One region of the Embleya australiensis genome, then DNA from elsewhere that is predicted to be linked to it. Evidence: riboswitches for the same ligand, from Rfam matches in the RefSeq annotation. Region 1 holds a riboswitch; the other holds the start of a gene.

Region 1 (7,418 bases):
ACCACGCGAAGCGGCGGTTCGTCCGGGTGGTGCGCGAACTCGCCGACGCCGGGCGGGCGATCGTACTGGCCACACACGACGTCGAATTCGTCGCCCAGGTCGCCGACCGCGTGGTGGTGATGGCCGAAGGCGACATCGTCGCCGACGGTCCGACCGCCGAAGTCGTCGTCTCCTCGCCCGCGTTCGCACCCCAGGTGGCCAAGATCCTCGCACCGGCCGAATGGCTGACCGTCACCGACGTCGGCAACGCCCTCGCGGATACGGACATCAGCGGCCGGGAGTTCGCCTCCGAGGACGGCGTCCCGACCGCACGCGACGCTCGCGCATCCGCCGCAGACAGGGAGCCCACCGGATGACGATCGTCACCGACACGCGCAAACGCGTCAACGCGATCCGGATCACCGCGCGTACCGCGATCGTGCTCGCCATCGCCTCGATCGCGGGCCTGGCCATGTTCCTGTGGCCGCTGTTCGCCTCCCCCTCCCCCGAATCGGCGGCGCACTCGGGCGACGCGCCGCTGGTCTTCGCCGTCACGCTGCCGTTCGTGGTCGCGGTGGTGCTGGCCGAACTCACCAGCGGCGGGCTCGACTCCAAGGCGCTGGCCATGCTCGGCGTGCTCTCCGCGATCAACGCGGCACTGCGTCCGCTGGGCGCCGGCACCGCCGGGATCGAGACGGTGTTCTTCATGCTCGTCCTGGCCGGGCGAGTGTTCGGCCCTGGATTCGGGTTCGTACTCGGCTGCACCTCACTGTTCGCATCCGCCCTGCTGACCGCCGGCGTCGGCCCGTGGTTGCCGTTTCAGATGCTGGCCTCGGCCTGGGTCGGACTCGGCGCGGGGCTGCTGCCCCGACGCGTCCGGGGGCGGCGTGAGATCGTCATGCTCGCCTGCTACGGCGTCTTCGCCGCCTACGCGTTCGGGTTCCTCATGAACATGTGGTTCTGGCCGTTCCTCGCCGACTCCGAATCCATGGTCGGCCCCGCGTTCGTCCCCGGCGACGACATCCTCGACAACCTGCGCCGGTTCTTCGTGTTCACCGTGCTCACCTCGACCTTCGGATGGGACACCGGCCGCGCCATCACCAACTGCGTCGCGATCGTCCTCGTCGGCCCGGCGGTACTGGCCGCCCTGCGGCGCGCATCCCGCAAGGCCGCGTTCGAGGCACCGATCGTGTTCGACCCCGCCCCGGCCGACCACGGCCCTACGCAGGCCGATACCGCGACCACCACCAAGCGGACGAAGCCCGCTCCATAGCTGCGTTCCGTAGGTGGCGCCTACCACCTCTGCCTTGTGCCCCCCGCCCGCGCGCGAGCTGCTCATGAACCGGTGGGGCACCTCATAGGGCGACGCGTCTCGACGATGGGCGTGGAACCCCGCGATGCGCGTCCGGCCTGGGCGCGTCGGATGTGCGTTGTGTGTCGGCGACGCCGGCCGACAGGGAGATGTTCGGGGTCGACCGGCGGGGCAAGTGCCCGCGCAGGGGCGCACAGGAGCGCATGGGGGAGAGCTCCTCGGAGCCTTCGGCCGGCGCCGAGCCGCGGGATCCGGTCACCGCGACCGTAGCCTTGCCACCCGGCCGCGGCGGCGGCCGGGTGGCAAGTCCGGGAACGCAATTCGGTTGGCTCCCGAGCGAGTCGTTCGTGCCGCCACGGCTGTCGAGGACCGGTGCGATATCGCCGGCGGAACGGTGGCGGCCCGATGTCAGCGGTTGCGGCCGGGACTCCACAGCACGTCGCCGCGCCCGCCGTCGTTGGCCAACCGCGCGAGAATGAAGAGCAGGTCCGACAAACGGTTCAGATAGCGGACGCACACCGGGTTCACCGTCGCCGCCTCGCCGCCGGACAACTCCGTGTCCGTGTCGACCAGCGCCCACGCCGAGCGTTCCGCCCGGCGTGCGGCCGTCCGCGCCGTGTGCAGGAGCGCCGCACCGGGTGTACCGCCCGGCAGTACGAACGACCGCAAGGGCTCGAGCCGTTCGTTGAACGTGTCGCACAGACGCTCGAGGCGGGATACGTCCTCGTCTCGGACCCGCAGGCGTTCGTCTCCGTCGCGGATCGGAGCGCACAGGTCCGCGCCCACGTCGAACAGGTCGTGCTGGATGCCTTCCAGGACGTTCCGCAACTCCGCGTCCAGGCAGCCCAGCGCGAGCGCCACGCCGATGGCGGCGTTGGTCTCGTCGGTGTCGGCATAGGCGACGATCCGAGGATCGGTCTTACGGACACGGGAGTTGTCGCCCAACGCGGTCGTGCCCGCGTCGCCCGTGCGAGTGTAGATACGGCTCAGCACCACAGACATGGCGAACCACCGGCCTCTCTCGGGGAAATCCGCCCCGGTTGTGTCGAGGTGGCGACGACGTGAGTCTCCTGGCTCTCGGATCAACACTTCCCCCGGCCTTCCAACCCCGAAGCGGGGCCGTGGCCTTGACGGGAGTCGCTCCCCGATCACAGTGGCGGGACCGCACCGGAATCACACCGGTTTCCTCGGCTTCGCCGTCGCACAGCAGGCCACAGCATGACACGCGGCCCTCGCCGGCACCAGACCCGACCCGGAACCTCATCCGCTTCGGACGCCGACCCGTTCGACATGCCCCTGTGTCGACCAATCTGTCGCGCGTACTGAGACCGTCGGACCGTCGCACCCCAGGTCGGCGTGCAGGCAGGTACCGAAGCCCCAAGAAGGATTTCCGGGTTCCGCGTCGTGCGCGTCTCGGCCCAGTGCCGGATCCATCCTTCATGTGCCGGCGATCTTGTTGGCCGGAAAGGGAGTTCCTTCCGGAGTGAGCGATCCGTAGAGTGCGGGATCTGCAGGTCTGAGCAGTCGACGTACCGATTCCGGGCGTCTTCATCTGTTCGATCGTCTTGTGCGACGACCCGCAGTAGCTCCGACGACGGGGGAAGTCCGGTGTGAATCCGGCGCTGACCCGCAGCGGTGATCCGTCCCTCCCGACGGCGAGCCCGAATGCCCGCCGCCGGAGTGTTCGTCTCCCATCCCCGTCGTGGTCCGCGGGACGGAGCCCCAGCGACCCGTGCGTCGGGACGGTGCCGCCGTCGGTGTGCCCGCTCGGCCGCCGGGTCTCCCGGGTCCGCCGTGCCATGGGCCCGGAAAGGCACTGTGATGACGCTCACCCGACCCGGACGCCGGATCGCCGCGCTGTTCGGCGGACTGGCCCTCGCCGGTACGGCCGCCCTGATCCCGTCCACCGCCGTGGCGGCACCGCCGACGACCGACACGACGCCCCAGGCAAACGTGTCCATACTCTCCGGCAACCGCACCCAGGCCGCGGCGGGATGGCTGGCCCGGCAACTCGTCGACGGCGAACGCTTCGAGACCACCTTCGACGGAGTGACCTACCCCGACCAGGGCCTGACGATCGACGCGATCTTCGCATTCGCCGCCGCCGGGGTCGCCGACGACAACGGGGCCAAGGCCACCACGTGGCTCGCCCGCCCGGAGATCCTGTCCGGGTACATCGGCGACGGCACCACCAACGCCTACGCCGGAGCCACCGCCAAGACCCTCCTCGCCGCCGAGGTACGCGGTGTCGACCCCACCTCGTTCGGCGGCGTGGACCTCCCGGCCCGGCTGCGCTCGTTGCAAAAGCCTTCCGGCCGCTTCACCGACACCTCGCCGTGGGGCGACTACAGCAACGCCTTCAGCCAGTCCCTCGCACTCCTGGCGCTCGACCGCACTCCGGCCGGCGCCCCCGCCGCCGCGGTGGACTTCCTGGCCGACGCACACTGCGCCGACGGCGGATTCCCCCTCGACTACGGTCTGTCCACCTGCACCAGCGACGCCGACTCGACCGCGATGAGCGTGCAGGCGCTGGCCGCCACCGGGCGCCACCAGGAAGCGACAGCCGGACTGAACTGGCTCGCCTCACACCAGCTTTCCGACGGCGGCTTCGGTACGGTGGGCGCCACCACCTCGAACGCCAACAGCACCGGCCTGGCCGCCCAGGCCCTGCTCTCGTCCTGGCGCGTGATACCGGGCCTGGCCGCCCGGCATTTCCTGACCGAACGTCAGGTCGGTTGCCCGGCATCCACGGCCACGCGAGGCGCGATCGCCTACGACGCCGGCGGGTACAACCCGGCCACCGCCACCAGGGCCACCGCTCAGGCGGTCCTCGGCCTGGCCGGCACCGGCTTCGCCGACCTGAGCAGTGCGGGCGCTCACCGGAACACCCCCACACTGCACTGCCCCACCACACCCTGACCGAACGAGGTAGCGGCCACCGTCGACACGGTGGCCGCTACCTCGACAGGTGCGGGCGTCGGTCCCCGGGCCCCTCCTCCCGAGGCGGCGAGCATGTCGCGACAACAGCACCTATCTCACGGCCCTCTCACGGCCCTCTCACGGATTGGGGATCACGCGGCATCGACTATCCCCATGACACCCGGACAGGAAAGCGTCCAGCCCAAGGCTTCTGCACCAACGGGCACGGCAAGAACGCCCGTTCGGGCGCTGGAGGTCAACGGGTCGCAGGTCCAAATCCTGTCGTCCCGACGGTGTTCAAGAGGCGCTGACCAGGGAAAAAGTCCAAGCCGGGGCCCCGCCGGATGTCTTCGCCGCTACACCTGGCCGCCCTCGGCAATGCTCACTTCCCGGACATCCACAGGACCCACACCGCCCCGCGGTCGCCTGGACCCCCGGGCGCGGCTTGTTCGTCTCCTACGCCGGACACCAGAAAGTGTTGTGGACACACCGCCCCGGTGACGGCCTCAGCGGCTCCTGGACCGCTCCCCGAGAGTTCGGGCAGGGATACCGCAGCCTGTCGCCCGCGCTCGACGCGGCCGGCGACAAACTGGTGTGAGCCCGCGCCCGCACCCGCGCCGGCACCGGCACCGGCACCGCACTCCCGATGCTCTCCCTGCCCGGCTCGGCCGACGCCGCCACCGGTACCTTCGAATGCACCGCACCGTCCAGGGCACCAGAGGCCCTCTTCAATCCCGTCGACTGGCGCGCCGGGGTCCCCCATTCACACACATCCACCCGTCGGGGTGACCGTACAGCCTGCGTCGCCCAAGTGCGGGCACCTCGTCGTCCGGGCGGGTGAACGCCCGCGCGCCTGACTCGACTCGGAGTGGCGCGGGCCTGTACGACTACCCGAACCAACGAATCGTATGGATGGGAGTCGGATGCGTCTTCCACTGCGTTGCCGGTCCGCTGCTGCCGCCGCGGCAGCGCTGTCCGCAGTGGTGTGCTCCGCACCGGCGACGGCCGCGTCGGCCGAGGCGTGGGACAGCGGCGCGAGCGCGTGGACGCCGAGGGAGCGCGCGCAGCACGCGAACGACTTGGGTGACGACCGGCTGCCGATCGCGGTGTCGGCCGTGACGAACCGAGCCAAGGCCGACGAGGACGTCCGTGAGTGGGTGCCGCCGTATCAGCCGTACGACTGCACGTACTTGGCGGACCCGGTCGCGATGAAGGCCCGGTGGGGTCTCGCGGTTGACCCGGCGGAGCAGGCCGCCATCGCCGACCGGGCCGCCGCACGCCGGCGACATCGAGATCACGGGTGTCCGCACGCCGGCCCCGGCGCCGGCCGCGGTCCAGCGCGCCGCAGCCCCTCGGCAGCGCTGCGGTCGGAACCCGTCGACAGTCGGGTCGCCTGAGAACGATCGAAAGGACAGCCGTGCGCCTGCGCAGCGTCCACGTCGCCGTCGGCTTTGCCGCGGCTGCGGCCGAGAAGGAGGAGTCATGACAGGCCTTGGGTCTGTGGACCTCTACAGCGAGCCCGACCAAGGCGGCGACACGGTGTCCGTGTCGGCGACCGGCGTCGGTGGAGGCCGCGCATCGTTGAGCGAGCCGTTCACCGCCCGTTCCGCCCGGAACAACACGAGGTTCACTGCCGAGTTGTTCACCGAGGACGGCGCCACACACCAGATGCCGCCGAAAGCCGCGGTGAACTTCGATGACCCCCAGCAGTTTTCGGGAGCCTTCTTCACCTCGTGAAGCCCCTTGCCACCGTGTCGGCACCGGGGCGCGGCAGAAGGCGGCGTCCGCCGTCAGCAGGTGATCCGATGAGCGGTTCGGGCGGGGCTGCCCAGTGGTGGTCCCGCCCCGTGCTGTTTGCCAACGTTCAACCCGGATCACTGCCGATCTCGCGCCCCGATGGACCTCGAGCTCGGGGGCCTCGCCGATCGAAAACCCGGGCGACCCCGGGGAGCGAAGGCGAGGACGAGCGTGTGACGGTCGACAGGGTCGCCAGGGCTACGGCAGGGCCGCTGACGGCGGCACCTTCGCCGGGATTGATGCCACCACTCACCACTTGGCCAAGGAGGACGGCATGGACCCTCAACTCAACCCCATCCTGCTGGAGCGGACAGCTCCCGTGCGGCCTGGCGTGTTCCGGATTCCGTTCACTCGACGAGTGAGCCCTGACGTGGACCGAGCCGCGACACATCACGCGGCCTGGCTCCTGGAGCACGGAATGGTGCGCAGCCCGCGTGCCATCGAGGGCATCGCATCGTGGGACATCGCGCTGGTCTGCGGCGTTGTCCTGCCGCATCTCCGCGGCGCGGACTTGCGGCTGTGCACGGACTGGATGGGCTGGGCCATCATTTTCGACGACCTCTTCGACGGCGCCGTCGGCAGCAATCCCCGGACGGCAGCCGAGGTCATCGAGAACCTTGCCGACATCGTGCACGGCGATCCCGAGAACCCCCCACATGTCAACCACCCCGCCGAGAGCGCGCTGGTCGACCTCATCCGGCGCACCGGACAGCGCATGTCCGCCATGTGGTGCAACCGCATGTTCAACAACACGCTCGACTGGCTGACCGCCATGTCGAACGAAGCCACCCAGCGGCGCGTCCGCCGCGTGTGGACTTTCGACGAGTACATGATCCAACGACGCAACAACGTATGGGCCCGAGGCGCCCTGGACCTGGTGGAGATCGGGACGGGATACGAGTTGCCCGATGTCATCCACAACTCATGGGAGTTCGACTCCCTGCGCACCCGCACGGTCGACGGGTGCGCCTGGATGAACGACATCTACTCGCTCCCCAAAGACATCACCCGCAACGACCCCAGCAACGCCGTCCTCGTCCTTGAACAAGAGCGCGGCATGTCCCGGGCAGACGCCACTCGACACGTCGTCGACCTTACGTACGGCGCCTTGGCGGAATACCGGAAGATCAAGGCAAACCTGCCCGCCCTATTCGGCCACCTGGGGCTGTCAGCCGCCGAGCGCGAAGGCTGCCTCCGCTGGATGGCAGCGGTCGACCAGTTGTGGATCGGCGCGAACGACTTCCACCTGTACCACCCCCGCTACCGGCCCGAGACCATGGCGAAGCCCGTCAAGGACGACTTCCTCGACGACCTCCACCTCGCGCCCGAGCAGGCGCGACGTCACACCCTGTAAAGAGTATTTTGTCCCGCAAATCGTCTTTGGTTCCTCTCGGACGAACCTGGACTGACT
Region 2 (7,418 bases), on a different replicon from region 1:
CGTCCAGACAGGGCCCCGGCGGGGCACTGCCGACCCAGGGGTGGGTGGCCAGGTCGGCGAGCTCGAGGTCGTCGCGGGCGGCCAGGGGGTGTGCGTCCGGCAGCACCACGCGGAAGTTGTCCGTGCACAGGTGAGTGAACCGTACGCCCTCGACCACCGGCGTCGGCCCGGCCCGGAGCACCAGGGCGAGATCGGCCCGCCCCTCCCGTACCTCGGGCAGCGGGTCGTCGGGATCGGTGAGCCGCAAGTCCACGTGGATCCCGGGGCGTTCCCGACGCAGCGCGGCCACGGCGGGGGCCACCAGCACGGCGCCGGCGCCGGCGAAGTAGCGCACCGCGACGCGCCCGGAACGCCCCGCCCGCAGGTCGGCCAGCACCGCCTCCGCCTCGTCGATCCGGACGCCGATGTCTGCCGCGTAGGCACTCAACGCCCGGCCGGCCTCGGTGGGTCGCACACCCCGCGGGGTGCGTTCGAGCAGGGGCAGCCCGGCCTCGCGCTCCAAGGCGGCGATCTGCTGGCTGACCGCGGAGGGCGTGTAGCCGAGACCGCGCGCCGCCGCGGTGATCGACTGCGCCGAAATCACCGCGAGCAGCACCCGCATCCGCCGTATATCGAGCATGCAGTCGAGCTTAACGTGGTGTGAAGATCTTGTCGCTTGCCTTAAGCATCGGGGTCGACGACCGTTGTCTCCGAGAGATGGCACACCCGCCGGGAATGCGCGAACTCCCCCGGACGCAAAGCCGTATGGCCCTGTGGCCGTGTGGCCGTGTGGCCGGAGGGTCGCGCTTCGCGTGGCCGCTTGGCCGCGAAGCCGGGGCGGTCGTCGGCCGAGAGGTCGCGACGTCGTTCGGCGCCGCGACATCCGTTCCGCACCCCACAGGGCTCGCGAAGCCGTCTCTCGCCATCGTCGGCGCGGGCCGTCTCGCCCGCCCGCGTCGCCCACCCCCGACACGGAGGCACGCCCCATGGCAGGACTGATCATCGTCGGCGCCGGACCACTCATCGGACGGTCGGTCGCACGTCGCTTCGCGCGCGAGGGCCTGCCCGTCGCCGTCGTCGCACGCGGGCAGGGCACGGTCGACGAAGTGGTGGCCGCCGTCGGGGACGACGGTGGTCGAGCCCTCGGGTTCACCGCCGACGCGGCCGACGAGGCGTCCCTGCACACCGCGCTCGACGCGGCGATCGCAGCACACGGCGTCCCCGACGCACTGGTCTACAACGCGGGCGTGATCCGCGCGGATCGCCTGGGCGAGTTGTCCTCCGCCGAACTCCTGGACACTTTCGCCATCAACGTGGTCGGTGCCCTCGCCACCGCCGCACACGTCGGTCCGGCGATGGCCGAGGCCGGACACGGGACGATCATCCTCACGGGCGGCATGCGCGAACCGGACGCGGCCCGGATCAGCCTGTCGCTCGGCAAATCCGGGGTTCGTACGGCCACCGAACTGATCGGCCGGGAGTTCGGCCCGGCTGGCGTCCACGTCACCACGGTCACCGTCTGCGACATGGTCGAACCCGGCACACCGTACGACCCGGATCTCATCGCCGACGCCTACTGGGAGTTGCACCTGCGCACGCCCGAACAGTGGGAACGCGTGGTCCTGTTCGCCCGCTGAGTCCGGACCGAGACCGGCCGAGACCGGACCGCCTTTCACCGACGGCGCGGTGCGGCACGGAGCGGGATCGGTCAGGTTCCCAGGATGTGGTCGGCCGGTACCTCGTGGATGATCCCGAGGCCGTCCTTCTCGTCGATGTCCTCGCCCGTCTCGACGAAGCCGAAGCCTCGGATGGTGGCGAGCGATGCGACGTTGTCGGGAGAGATGGTGACCCGGACGACGCGCACGCCGGGCTCCTCGGCCGCGCGGACCAGGAGTGAGCGCAGCATCGCCCTGGCGTAGCCTCGGCGGCGGGCCTCCGGTACCACCGTGTAGCCGATCTCGACCATGCCGTCCTTGTTCGGCGGGCCGTGGTAGCCGGCGTAGCCGACCACCGCACCGTCCGGTTCGGAGACCGCGGCCCGGGCCACCCACGGGGCGCTCGCCGGGTCGGCGGTCACCTGGTCGAAGCGCTCTCGCCACAGGCGGCGCGCTCGTTCGGACACGAAGAACTCGGGCAGGACCAGACCGGTTTGCGCGCGGGCCCCGACCAGATCGCCGGCCACCAGGCAGGTCAGCGGTCGGCCCGTCAACGAGACCCAGCGAATCTGCCGCTCGGGGGTGACGGACACGGGTCGGACGGCGTCATCGGGGTTGGTCACCCACGGATCATCGGCGACAACCGCCCGCCCGTCCACCGCATTTCGCCGCTTGCGACCGCGGCCGGCCACTCCGAGCCCGAAGCCGGGCGGGATGCGGCAACGCCGTCCGGGTCGTCACCGGCGACGGTGTTCCCGGCCACCGCGACGCGGTTCCCCACGACCGGATCCAGGCCGCTGCCGTCGGGCGCCGCTCGTCGTGCGGGCGGGTCAGGTTTCCGGGTGGGTTCTCGGGGCCTTTCGGTGGCGTGGGAGGCGGTGGGTCGTGAGTGGGCGGTCGGCGATGAGGTGGTCGGTCACGATCGCGGTGATCGTCGGCGGGTCCACGTGGCCGTACCAGACGTCGTCGGGCTGCACGGTGACCAATGGGGCCTGGTTGCAAGGGAATTGGCATCCCGTTTGCAGCACGAGCACATCGTCGTCGCCGAGGCCGTGTTCCATGAGCTGCCGCGCCAGTGAGCGCAGATTCTCGTCCGCGCCCTTGGCCGTGCAGCGCGGCCCGCGGCATACCAGGACCTGGTGCCGGTGGCCGGGGACCTCCTCCCAGGCCGGGGAGGTCAGGCCGGGTTCCTCCCCGGTGATCGGTGTGACGGCTGCCGCCGCCGCGCTCACGGCGGCCGCGGAGTCGGCGAGCCGGGTGGCGACGAGCACCTCGGGGCGATGGCCGGTGCGCTCCCGCCACCAGTACGCCGCGATCCGCCGCAGCCAGGAGTGTCCCGGGCCGGTCGGCCCGAGGCGGACTCCGATCAAAACGACGGTCTCGGTGCCCGCGTCGGCCAGTCTGGTCAACTCGGCCGACAGGGACGGCTCGCCCTGTTGCAGGAACGCCGTCGTGGCGCTCGACGGCGCGGCGGCCGCGAGCAGTTCGGGCCGGCGGTCGGCCTCCGTGACGGACATGCCGACCAGGACCGTCGCCCGGCCCGAAGCGGGCTTCGCGGGGGCGCCGGCACGGTCTTGGTTCATGACTCGATCCTCTCGGGAAGCAGGCCGTTCCACCGGATGTGCGGGCGGTGGTGCAGGGGGTGCCGCTCCACGGTCGCGTCGACGCCGTACACGCGCGCGATCGTGGCGGAGGTGAGCACCTCGGCGACGGGCCCGTGGGCCACCAGGCGGCCGTCGAGCAGCACCGCGACGTCGTGGCAGTAGGCGGCGGCCAGTTCGAGGTCGTGCAGGGCGGCGACGGTGGTGATGCCGAGTCCGCGCACGGTTTCGAGGAAACCGAGTTGGTGGCGCAGGTCGAGGTGGTTGGTGGGTTCGTCCAGCAGGAGTACTCCGGGTTCCTGCACCAGGGCGCGCGCGAGTTGCACACGTTGGCGCTCGCCGCCGGAGAGGGACGACCAGGTCCGGTCGAGCAGTGCGTCGACGTCGGTGGCGGCGACGGCCTCGGCGAGCACGGACTGCTCGTGGGTGGTCGCCGGGCCGGGCAGTACGGGCCATCGACCGCGGTGCGGCGTGCGCCCCAGGTCGATGACCTGGCGGGCCGTCAGCGGCAGCGCGGTGTCGGCCTGCTGTTCCATGAAGGCCACCCGTCGCGCGCGGCGGCGGGCGGTGAGGGCGTACAGGTCGTCGCCGTCGAGCAGAACTCGGCCGCTCTGTGGCCGGCGCAGGCCGGCCAGGGTCCGCAGCAGCGTCGTCTTGCCGGCGCCGTTGGGCCCGAGCAGGCCGGTCGTCCTGCCGGGAGCGAAGCCGAGCGTCACTTCCGTCAGCAGTGTCGCGCCGCCGACGCGTGCCCCGATGTTCTCGGCCCGCAGCCGCACCGGGTTCGCGACGATCACGGCCGGTCCCCCGCCGCGCGCCCGGCGGCTTGGCGCCACAGCAGCCAGGCGAAGAACGGCGCTCCGAGCCCGGCGGTAACGACGCCGACGGGGATCTCCTGGTCCGGGAGCACCGAGCGCGCCACGATGTCGCTGCCCACGAGCAGCGACGCACCCACGAGCGCGGACATGGGCAGCAGCAGGGCATGGCGCGGGCCGCACACCAGGCGGACGACGTGGGGTACGACCAGACCGACGAACCCGATGACGCCGGTGTTGGCGACCAGGCACGCGGTCACCAGCGCGGCCGCGGCGACCAGGGCCCAGCGGGTGCGTTCGACGTGGACGCCGACGGAACGGGCCGCGGTCTCGCCGAACGCGAACGCGTCGAGGTCCCGGGCGGCGGCGACCATGACCACGGTGCCGACGACGGCGACCGCGGTCAGGAAGACGGCCGTGTCCCACCGCACTCCGGCCACCGAACCCAGCGTCCACTCCATGACGCCGCGGGCGGCGTTGCGGTCGCCGAGGACGAGGACGACGAACGAGGTGTACGCGCCGCACAGCTGCCCGACCGCGATGCCGGCCAGCACGGTCCGCGAGGCCGGTAGCGTCCGGCTGTGTGCCCCGGCGAGGGTCAGCACGACGAGGACGGCGAGCAGGGCACCGACGAAGGCTGCCGCCGGGAGTGCGCCGACGACCGCGGTGCCGGAGGCTCCGACGCCGAGGACGATCACGGTGACCGCGCCGACGGCGGCGCCGTTGGAGATGCCGAGCAGGTAGGGGTCGGCCAGGTCGTTGCCGGTCAGGGTCTGCAGCACCGCGCCGCACACCGCGAGTCCCGCGCCGGTCGCGGCGGCCCCCAAAACGCGCGGCAGCCGCAGCTGCCAGACGATCCGGTCGTCGAGCGGTGTGACGTCGGTGCCGCCGAGACCGAGCCGGCGCAGGACCACCTCGGCCACGACGTGCGGTGGTTCGTGGACGGATCCCACGGCGAGGCCGAGCAGGACGGTGAACAGCAGCAGGAGCACGGCGGCGGCCAGGGCCACCGCCGCACGACCGCCTCCCGCGTGTCGGGCGACGGGGCGATCGGTCACGGTCACGGACGCGGTGCCAGGCCGCTCAGGGCGGCCGAAACCCGGACGGCCCCGTCGGCGAGCTGCACGCCGGGGGTCGACTCGGAGAACGGCACGACCACGAACGCCCGATTTCGGACGGCCTTGAGCTTGCTCAGGACGGGGTCGTGTTCGAGGTAGTCGATCTTGGACTGTGCGGTGTCCCAACCGGCGTCCGCGACCACGATGGCATCGGGGTCCGCCGCGACCACCTGCTCCCAGCTCGCGTTCTTCCAGCCGCCGGGCAGCGTGTCGAAGACGTTGCGGGCGCCGACGGCGTCGAGCACGAGCTGGGGTCCGCCGTGGCCCGCGCCGACGTACGGGGTCTTCGTACCCGAGTCGTACCAGAGCACGTTCAGGCCCTTGCCCGCCGACTTGGCCGTGACGTCGGCGAGTTGCCGCTGCTGCGCGTCCCGGATGGCGGCGGCGCGCGGTGCGACACCGAACACCTGGGCGACATCGGCCAATTCGTCCCATACCGCCTGGAAGGACACCGTCGCCGTCTGCTTGCCGTCGGCGCAACCCAGCGGCGACAGGTAGGTGCCGATGCCCTGGGAGCCCAGTTCGTCCCGCGTGCCCGCCACCTTGTCGGTGAACGCGCTGGAATAGGAGGCGTAGAGGAAATCCGGCCGCGCCGCGAGGAGTTTCTCCTTGGACGGGTACTTCTCGGAGAGCACCGGGACGGTGTCGTAGGCCGCCTTCCATTTGGCCGGGACCACGTCGTCCAGGTACGCCGTTCCGGCCATCCGGGTCTGCAGGTCGAGCGCCAGGGCGACTTCGGTGGCGCCCTGGTTGAGGGTGACCAGCCGGGCCGGCGGTGCGGTCACGGTGGTGGTGACGCCGCACCTGCTCACGCTCACCGGCGTCGGGTGGCCGCTCCCGGCCGCCGCGGCGGGCTTGTCGGGCTCGGGTGCACCCGTACACGCGCCGAGCGCGCCGACGAGCAGGAGCGCCGCGGCGGCTATGCCGGAGCGCATGGAGCGCCCGGCACGCCGGGGGTGCGGGGGACGGATGAAACGTTCGGCGCGAAACGGGCGCGCGGAAGCGCGGAACACGTGTTCTCCAACCCTCGTGGAACATGTCGCGCCGTGGCCGGTCTCCTGGCTTCCGCATCGACGCTCCGCGGCCGGCCTTCCCGGTTGGCTCGTTCCCGATCCATCCAGTGACCCCGACCGCTTTGGGGCGGTCGGCAAGGGCCGCGGGACTCCGCGGCTACAGTGGCGAGGGCCGCGCCGGCTTGAACCGGCTTCCCGTACACCACGGCGGCCACAGGCTACCAAACCGCTCGTCGCGCCTCGTCGCCCGCTCCGCCGCGCGGGTTCGGGGCGACGCCCGGCCGACCTCCGCCGTCCTGCGCTGACGGGGGGTGTGTCGGCGGGCGGGTGCGGTGCGTGGAATGTCCGGTGTGGGTGGTGCCGTTGCCGGTGGCGGGGACATTGGTGTGCCGTGTGGGATCGGCGACTGATAGTCCTTGGCGCGTGATCACTCCTTTTCAGGCGGCGTCCTTGCGTCGTTCCATACCCGGGGCCGTGGCTCTGTTGTTGGCCGCCGGGTGTACCGGGGGCTCCGGTGACAGTGCGTCGAACGCCGCCGCCGGCAAGCCGGTTCCCACCCCGGTGACGACCGGGACGGCCGTGGCCACCCCGCCGCCCGCGCCGCCGAAGCCCAAGGGAGCGGCGGACCCGGCACTGCACGCCTTCTACGAACAGAAGATTTCGTGGAAGGCGTGCACGGACGACCCGAAGACGAAGAAGAAGGACGAGAGCGAATTCCGGTGCGGGACCTTCAAGGTGCCGCTGGATTACACCGCTCCCGACGGCAAGTCGCTGGAGATCGCCGTCATGCAATACCCGGCCGCCAAGCCCGATCGGCGGATCGGCTCGCTCGTGTTGAATCCCGGCGGACCCGGGGGCTCGGGCCAGGACTTCGTCAAGTACGGGTTCGACGACTTCGACGGTCCTTTGCACGACCGCTACGACATCCTCGGCTTCGACCCGCGTGGCGTGGCCGACAGCGCGCCCGTACGGTGCCTGGACGACAAGGCCCGGGACGAGCGCAACGCCCGGGACTCGCCCCGCGATCCGGTCGAACGCAAGGCGCACAGCGAGCGCAGCGGCAAGGAGTTCTCCGCCGCGTGCCAGGCCGAGTCCGGCGAGCTGTTGCCGTTCGTGGGCACGCGCAACGCGGCTCGGGACATGGACGTCCTGCGCGCCGCGGTCGGTGACGACAAGCTCGACTACCTGGGCGTGTCGTACGGCACCTACCTCGGGACCATGTATCTGGACGAGTTCCCCG

Evidence for each region. Region 1 has a riboswitch for cobalamin ahead of ACMXN5_RS03700 (cob(I)yrinic acid a,c-diamide adenosyltransferase). Riboswitches for the same ligand answer to the same signal wherever they lie in the genome.
Region 2: another riboswitch for cobalamin. It lies ahead of ACMXN5_RS33275 (ABC transporter substrate-binding protein); the one in region 1 lies ahead of ACMXN5_RS03700 (cob(I)yrinic acid a,c-diamide adenosyltransferase).

The regions. Positions count from the first base shown of each region.
Region 1 covers NZ_CP182422.1:886,255-893,672, forward strand. Annotated here, with positions in the region: gene ACMXN5_RS03690 (ABC transporter ATP-binding protein) at 1-356, shown strand, start outside; gene ACMXN5_RS03695 (ECF transporter S component) at 353-1,252, shown strand; gene ACMXN5_RS03700 (cob(I)yrinic acid a,c-diamide adenosyltransferase) at 1,700-2,293, opposite strand; cobalamin riboswitch at 2,355-2,480, opposite strand; cobalamin riboswitch at 2,848-2,982, shown strand; gene ACMXN5_RS03705 (prenyltransferase/squalene oxidase repeat-containing protein) at 3,113-4,210, shown strand; gene ACMXN5_RS03710 (hypothetical protein) at 4,686-4,808, shown strand; gene ACMXN5_RS03715 (hypothetical protein) at 5,134-5,607, shown strand; gene ACMXN5_RS03720 (hypothetical protein) at 5,693-5,947, shown strand; gene ACMXN5_RS03725 (terpene synthase family protein) at 6,282-7,361, shown strand.
Region 2 covers NZ_CP182423.1:687,683-695,100, forward strand. Annotated here, with positions in the region: gene ACMXN5_RS33245 (LysR family transcriptional regulator) at 1-619, opposite strand, end outside; gene ACMXN5_RS33250 (SDR family NAD(P)-dependent oxidoreductase) at 966-1,616, shown strand; gene ACMXN5_RS33255 (GNAT family N-acetyltransferase) at 1,688-2,257, opposite strand; gene ACMXN5_RS33260 ((2Fe-2S) ferredoxin domain-containing protein) at 2,465-3,217, opposite strand; gene ACMXN5_RS33265 (ABC transporter ATP-binding protein) at 3,214-4,029, opposite strand; gene ACMXN5_RS33270 (FecCD family ABC transporter permease) at 4,026-5,111, opposite strand; gene ACMXN5_RS33275 (ABC transporter substrate-binding protein) at 5,108-6,100, opposite strand; cobalamin riboswitch at 6,197-6,409, opposite strand; gene ACMXN5_RS33280 (alpha/beta hydrolase) at 6,653-7,418, shown strand, end outside.